Regions from separate parts of the Chryseolinea soli genome, predicted to be linked through region 1. Evidence: riboswitches for the same ligand, from Rfam matches in the RefSeq annotation. Region 1 holds a riboswitch; each other region holds the start of a gene.
The links. Region 1 has a riboswitch for S-adenosylmethionine ahead of D4L85_RS04555 (phytanoyl-CoA dioxygenase family protein). Riboswitches for the same ligand answer to the same signal wherever they lie in the genome.

Region 1 (2,271 bases):
TGTGTTTTGGGACAAACTGTTTGGCACCTTTCAAAAAGAAGAAGAGCAGCCGGTTTATGGCCTCACGCATCCCCTGAAGAGCTATAGTTTTATCTGGCAACACTTTCATTATTTTTTAGAGATCCTCTACGCGACAAAACAAGTAAGCGGCATCGGCAACAAACTGAGGATCGTTTTCGGCAGGCCCGAAGTGTTGGACCAAAATATCAGGCCTTTGTTGGAGGAACGTTTCATCCCAGACCGGCGCCAGGCCAATGCGTTGGTGCGGTTTAAGGTGTACCTGGTCATTCAGTTGGGGTTGGCGGTAGCGGTGCTTTTCCTGATCACGCTGTTCTATCAACAGACGCAACCGTTGGAAAAAGTGGTGGGTGCGTTTTTTATTTTGATCACACTGGTCAACTGCGGGGCATTGCTGGAGCAACGCCGGTGGATCTATTACCTGGAATACCTGCGCATGCTGGTGTTGGTGACGTATGTGTCTTATTTAATAGAGCGCCCGGAACTTTTGTCTGGCGTGCTGGTGGTCAGCCTGGCAATGTTGTGGCCGATGCAGAAGTGGTATCTGCGCCTGGTGTATGGACAGGGTTGAAAAAAATAATCTGGAAATAAAGAAACCTTCATAAGACTTGCATCGTTTTGTATTTTAGATTAGGTTTGTCTATCGATTTGGTAGAGATTAAAACAAACCAAGTCGATCATTTATAAAGAAGAGGGGAGAGAACAGGCTCTGTGAACCTCTAGCAACTTTCTGAAAGGAATAAGTGCTACATCCTGCCCGAAAACAATATGGGTATATAAAATGAAGAACATGAACACAACACAACTTTCGCACAACGTGCATCCTCATCCTTCAGCATCGTCATCTTCCATGCAACGCACGTATTGTTCCTGCTGTTGTTGCTGAGCCATCTTCCGGAATTTCCCTTTTTCTTTTTTGAAATGGCCGCCGGGTAGATCGCGGCGCTGGATTCCGACGTCTTAATTCCATCATCAACCTTTTTAAAACACTGTCGCCATGAAACGCGCCCTATTCGTGTATCCTTATCGATGCTAAGCATACCAGGCTTCTCATCTGTTCATAAATACAAACTCAATTCATCCGTCTAAGTTTTTAACCACCAAAATTCGAAATCATCATGTCAACGTATAAAAAATTCACATTTCAGGGCGCACTTACGCAAGAGCAAATTAAATTCTTCCAGGAGAACGGCTTTATTCATTTTGAAAACTATGCTTCACAGGACACCGTGCAGGAGATCATTCGCTCCACGGAAGAAGTGCAGCGGCAGTGGGTGGCCGGCGGCGTGGAGAAGGTGAATGGCATACCGATCAAATATGGCGTGGACGAGAATGGAAAGAAAATCGTGCAGCGTTTTGCCTTCACCAATCAACACAGTGAAGCCGTGCGCCGGTTTGCCGCGCATCCCAACCTGGAAGCCTTAAAGGCCCTCATGCCCAAGGGCGCGCGCCTGGGCTTGGAGGAAAAAGACGGTGTGGTGTTCAATCACTATGTGAACACGGAAGGCAGCAACTTCTTCCACATGGGCTGGCACACCGACAGCGCCCGCGACATTTTCTACGGCAAGAAAGTGGCCCCCATGCTGAACATCGGTTTCTATCTCGATGACTCCACCGCGCAAAAAGGTGGCCTGCGCATTCTGCCCGGCACACACAAACAAGGCCTGTGGGACTTGTTGTTCCGCAAAAAATATTTCGTGAACAACTACGCCGACGAAAAGGAAGTGCTGGTGGAGGCCAAAGCCGGCGACCTCGTCATCCACGACGGAAGAATATGGCACCGCGTGGCACCCTCGCCGGTGACCGGTGAAGCAAGCCGCCGTCGCGTGATGTATATCCCGATGATCGTCGGAAAATATCAACCCAAAACCGAGAAGAGCTCGACGCCTTTGTATTTGCACCTGCTTCCGTTTGTGAGCACGAAAAAACATAAGAAACTGATCCCTGCTTTTCGCAAAGCAGCCTGATGATAGGGCGTTGCCGGTGGCAACATGGGCAACGCTCACTTTTTACTAAAGTTTGTTTTAGAAATAATCAGAGACAAAGAATGTCAGTCGGTATAAAACCAAATCAAAATAGGAGTCACCGTGTCAAGGGCTTGATCCTGACACCCTGTTGTTGTTAATACACCACCTACCACCATGGCGCGACCGCGCCGCTTTTAAGTTTTAATTTTTTATTCACTAAACCGTCGCCCTAATGTTTAGCACTGTTGAAAAACCCATCGGAATTTTTTATAGTTATGAAGAATGG
Region 2 (2,271 bases), 3.8 Mb from region 1:
TCTTTTTCTGAGAGACATTTTTCTCATAGAGATACATCATGATGCCATCCTTCAAACCCACTTCGGGAACGAGAATAGACGATGCATTGGCCCACTCCATCACTTGAATGTAGATGCGGCTGGCGGGAATGATCACATCGGCGCGGTCGGGGTTCATCTGCAGTTTGTAGATGCGTTCCTCCAATGAAAAACCCTCGATCATGTCACGGATGTCTTTTACTTTTTGACGCGAGATGGTTTTGCCGGGCTTCATCTTGGCCAACTCGAAGATCTTGCTGATGTTACCCCCCGTACCTACGGCAGTCACCTTGCCAAACGATTTCTTGATGTGCTCCTTCACCCAGTGCTCCATGTCTTCCCACATCACCGGCGAGTCGTTGCGTTCCAGCACGCGCACCGAACCGATCTTGAACGAACGGGTCTTGATCTTTTTGCCTTTCACATAGAGGTTCAACTCCGTGCTACCACCGCCCACATCGATGTGCAGATACGTCTTCTCGGTGAGGAACGAATGTATGGCGCGGTTGATGAGCTCGGCCTCGCGGTTCCCGTCGATGATGTGGATCATCACGCCCAACTCGTTGGCCACCTGGTGCACAAGCTCAGCGCCATTCTCCGATTCGCGCATGGCCGACGTCGCACAAAACATATAATCGTCCACTTCGTATAAGTCCACCAGCAGCTTGAAGGCCGTCATCAGCTTCTTGAACTTGCCAATGCTCTTGTCGCTGATACGGCCGGTAGTGAACACGTCGTGACCAAGACGGAGCGGGAAGCGCACATACTCCAGCTTCTTGAAAAGCAGGGTGGGGGAACTGTCCAATACCGTGGATACCTGAAAACGGATGGCGTTGGAACCAATGTCGATGGCTGCTAGTTTCATTATCAGCTCAAAATTAAGCTATTGGCTTTTTATTTTAAGCACTTATTGTTTTTCTTTGCACTGCTTATCCAGAAAGACTGAGGGAACGGGCCCGAAGAAGTCTTAGCATCCTATTCCGAAATCGAAACCGGAATGTTGTGCTAAATCCCATTCCATCCGCCAGCTGGCAGATGGGAAAAGATAAGTAAACCCACTCCACGGGCTCTCTGGATAGCACAACAAACTATGAAGGAGGGCTTTATGAACATCGAAGACATTCTGAAAGAACGCATCATGGTCCTGGATGGCGCCATGGGCACCATGATCCAACGACACAAGCTGGAGGAGAAAGACTTTCGCAACGAACAGCTCAAGGATCACCCGCATCCCCTCAAGGGCAACAACGATTTGCTCAGCATCACGCGTCCCGACATCATCAAAGACATTCACCGCCAGTATTTTGAAGCGGGCTCCGATATCGTCGAAACCAATACCTTCGGCAGCACGTGGGTGGCCCAGGCTGACTATCACCTGGAATTCCTGGTCTATGAGATCAACTACCAGTCGGCCCGCATTGCCAAGGAAGTGGCGGTGGAGTTCACGCAAAAAGAACCACACAAGCCGCGCTTTGTGGCCGGCTCCATGGGCCCCACCACCAAGCTGGCGTCTATGTCGCCCGATGTGAACAACCCCGGCTACCGCGCCATCACCTTCGACCAACTGGCCGCTGCCTTCAAGGAACAAGCCAAAGGATTGATGGATGGCGGCGTGGACCTGTTGTTGCTGGAGACCATAACCGACACCCTCAACGTGAAGGCTGCGTTGTTTGCCATCCAGGAACTATTTGAAGAGATGGGCCGTAAGATCCCCGTCATGGTCTCCGGCACCATCACCGATGCCAGCGGCAGGATATTGTCGGGCCAAACGGCCGATGCTTTCCTCATCTCGGTATCGCACGTGCCCTTGCTCAGCATCGGGCTAAACTGCGCCATGGGGGCGGCCGCCTTGCGTCCTTACCTGCAGGTTTTGGATGAGAAAGCTCCTTTCTTCGTCAGCGCATATCCCAACGCAGGTCTGCCAAACGAGTTCGGGCACTATGACCAAACGCCCGAGGAGATGGCCGCCGAAGTGGAAGAATACCTCAAAGAAGGATTGGTGAACATCGTAGGCGGCTGCTGTGGCTCCACACCGGATCACATCCGCAGCATCGCCACCATCGCCGCGCGCTATACACCACGGAAAAAGGAAAGCCTGAAAGAGGCCAGCTAACCGGAAGATTTGATCAACAGAGATAGAACAATACGAATCCTTATACGAAACGCTGTAAAGCACAGCCCTTTTAAGACGCCACACAGGCCCACGAAATTTTAGAACATGTCTATGGATTATCAATTGAAGTTAAGTGGCCT
Region 3 (2,271 bases), 1.5 Mb from region 1:
GATAAAAACAGAAATGCCGATAGCCGGAGGAGCGCCTGGGATCGTCTCATATCATTTTTTTTTAGCGTATGAATCTTTTGAATACGATCTCGAATTTAAAAATACATTTGATAAAATGTATCATTTACACTTATTTATTTACAAATGTTCAGGATAGGGTGTCAATGGAGCGTGTTGGCTCGGAACTCATGTTGAATCGCCTCACCTTCGCTAAAGCTTCGGCGAGCAAAGAAAAGGCCCTCCTACGCTAAAGCTTCGGCGGGCAAGCAAAAGTTTCTTTCTGCGTTGACTTTGCTTGCCCGCCGAGATTTAGCATAGGAAGGTGAAAATTGAAGAATAGAACATGGACATTCGGGTGATCGCCTCGCCGTCACCGGTATCAACATCCATAAGAAAGAGTTGGAAACTTCAGCCGGGCTAGATCACGGCTTGTTGCTCGGCATACACTTCATCGCGAAGTGCTTTGTAGTGATTTTCGAAGGCGATCACTTTCTTCAACACGGCTTTGAATTGAATTTCTTTTTGAAGCAATGCGTGGATATGGGCCAGGAAAGTATTCAACGTGTCAAGTTGTGCGGCTTCAAGATCGATCTCGAAAGATCTTTCATCGCGGTTAAACACAAACTTCAGCTCCTTGGAGCGGTTGAATTCTATCAACCCCTTGATCAAAATAAAGTGGGCGGCAAACGCTTCTTTCACCTGAAAGGCCAGGCTCACCCGGTCGTTGTACCCAAAGGCGGTCGAGGGAATATAAAAACCATTCTCTTCGAAAACGAAATTCAGGTTTGTTGAAACGGCTTCAACACGTTTAGCAGGAGCAAAAGAAACTTCTGCTGTGGAGATATACAAAGATTGTTCGGATGACAATACCGATGCGGTCTGTGACATGGTCGTAAGATTTTTTTGTTGTTGTGAATCGATTGAATAAAGCGGAGGTGGACTGGCCGTCAACAACAGCAACAACACGTTTGTGAGAGGAAGGAGAGATTTTGAATGTTTTTCATGGCTTTTGTACTTATTTATATTCCCTAATCATTTAGGCAGAATTTAGCACCTTTTCCCCGGTGATGAGGCGAGGTTGCAATAGGTTCAACGAGTCTGCTCTCTCCCCTATTCTTTATAAATATGAAACAAATGTAGGCTATAAATCTATTAAGTCAATAGAGTTTGTGGAATTATTTAAAAATTATTTTTCCGCGTCCCAAAAGGGCTATTTATCAGTATGTTACAAAAACGAACGCGCTTTAAAAACCTGGAAAGCAGTCGACTTTTTTGTTGGGCTTACGATTTTGAGGGCTTCGCTTCCTTCGCGGTCTTTGGCTTTTTCTTGATGGGGAACTCAAATCCAAAACGCACATTCAGCACATCGGCATAGGGACTTTTGTGATGGGGATCGAAAAGGCGCACCATGATCAAGGCTGTGCCCTTCACATTTTTGATGAAGCGATATTCCTTCTTCATCCCCGTGAACACACCCCACACCCACTCGCGGCTGCCCGCATCGGGAATGGCAACGCGTGTCAGGGGCGGCACAAAGGTGTTCATGGTCTCCACTTCGAGGCGGGGAGAAAATCCTTTCCAGAGTTTGAACTCGCCATAGACGCGCGGACCATATACGCGGGCGGAGTGATCGAAGTAATTTCGTTTGGTGTTGTAGGCAACCCGTTGGTTCCACCCCGCGCCGGCCGTGATACGACCGGTGAAGCGGTAGCCTGCATACGGATTGAAATCTACCATCAAGTCCTCACCCTTCTTTTGCATTTGCATGGCAATGCCGGGGAGCACGCGCTCATACCAGGGTTTGCCACGCATTTCGTTCGGGCGCTTTTTGGGAATGTCGCTGAGGCTGTTCAGGCTGCCGTATTTCTGTTTGTATTTGGACACCATATCCATGGCCTCCTGGAGTTGCTTCTCCTTGCCGGCGAAATGGTTCACGGCTACCTGTTTCACTTTGGTAACGGCCTCTTCTTTCATGGCGTCGGGGTCGCCGGCCTTGCCTGCCATATCTTTGTATTGGTCGAGTGCCTTCGTTTGTCCTTCGAGATCTTTTATACCCGACAGCTCTGCGGCCTTTGTCTCGGCGGTCTTCGACAATTCCGCGGTGTTGCTCAAGTCGCCGCCGGCCACAGCCTTTACTTCCTTCAATTGGGTAGCATACTCACCGGCCTGGCCAGTCACCTTCGACACTTCACCCATTTGGCTCGTCACGTTCTGCAACTCGCCCACTTTGGCGGCGTCTTGGATGCTTCCCAGTCCTCCGGTTTGAGGAAG

Region 2: another riboswitch for S-adenosylmethionine. It lies ahead of metH (methionine synthase); the one in region 1 lies ahead of D4L85_RS04555 (phytanoyl-CoA dioxygenase family protein).
Region 3: another riboswitch for S-adenosylmethionine. It lies ahead of D4L85_RS34595 (hypothetical protein); the one in region 1 lies ahead of D4L85_RS04555 (phytanoyl-CoA dioxygenase family protein).

The regions. Positions count from the first base shown of each region.
Region 1 is NZ_CP032382.1:1,099,753-1,102,023, reverse strand. It holds gene D4L85_RS04560 (sterol desaturase family protein) at 1-589, shown strand, start outside; SAM riboswitch class I at 697-801, shown strand; gene D4L85_RS04555 (phytanoyl-CoA dioxygenase family protein) at 1,137-1,985, shown strand; gene D4L85_RS04550 (ATP-grasp domain-containing protein) at 2,218-2,271, shown strand, end outside.
Region 2 is NZ_CP032382.1:4,880,733-4,883,003, forward strand. It holds gene D4L85_RS20675 (Ppx/GppA phosphatase family protein) at 1-883, opposite strand, end outside; SAM riboswitch class I at 945-1,070, shown strand; partial or broken gene metH (methionine synthase) at 1,109-2,271, shown strand, end outside.
Region 3 is NZ_CP032382.1:7,820,796-7,823,066, forward strand. It holds gene D4L85_RS32580 (alpha-L-arabinofuranosidase C-terminal domain-containing protein) at 1-50, opposite strand, end outside; gene D4L85_RS34595 (hypothetical protein) at 418-888, opposite strand; SAM riboswitch class I at 1,017-1,126, opposite strand; gene D4L85_RS32590 (hypothetical protein) at 1,282-2,271, opposite strand, start outside.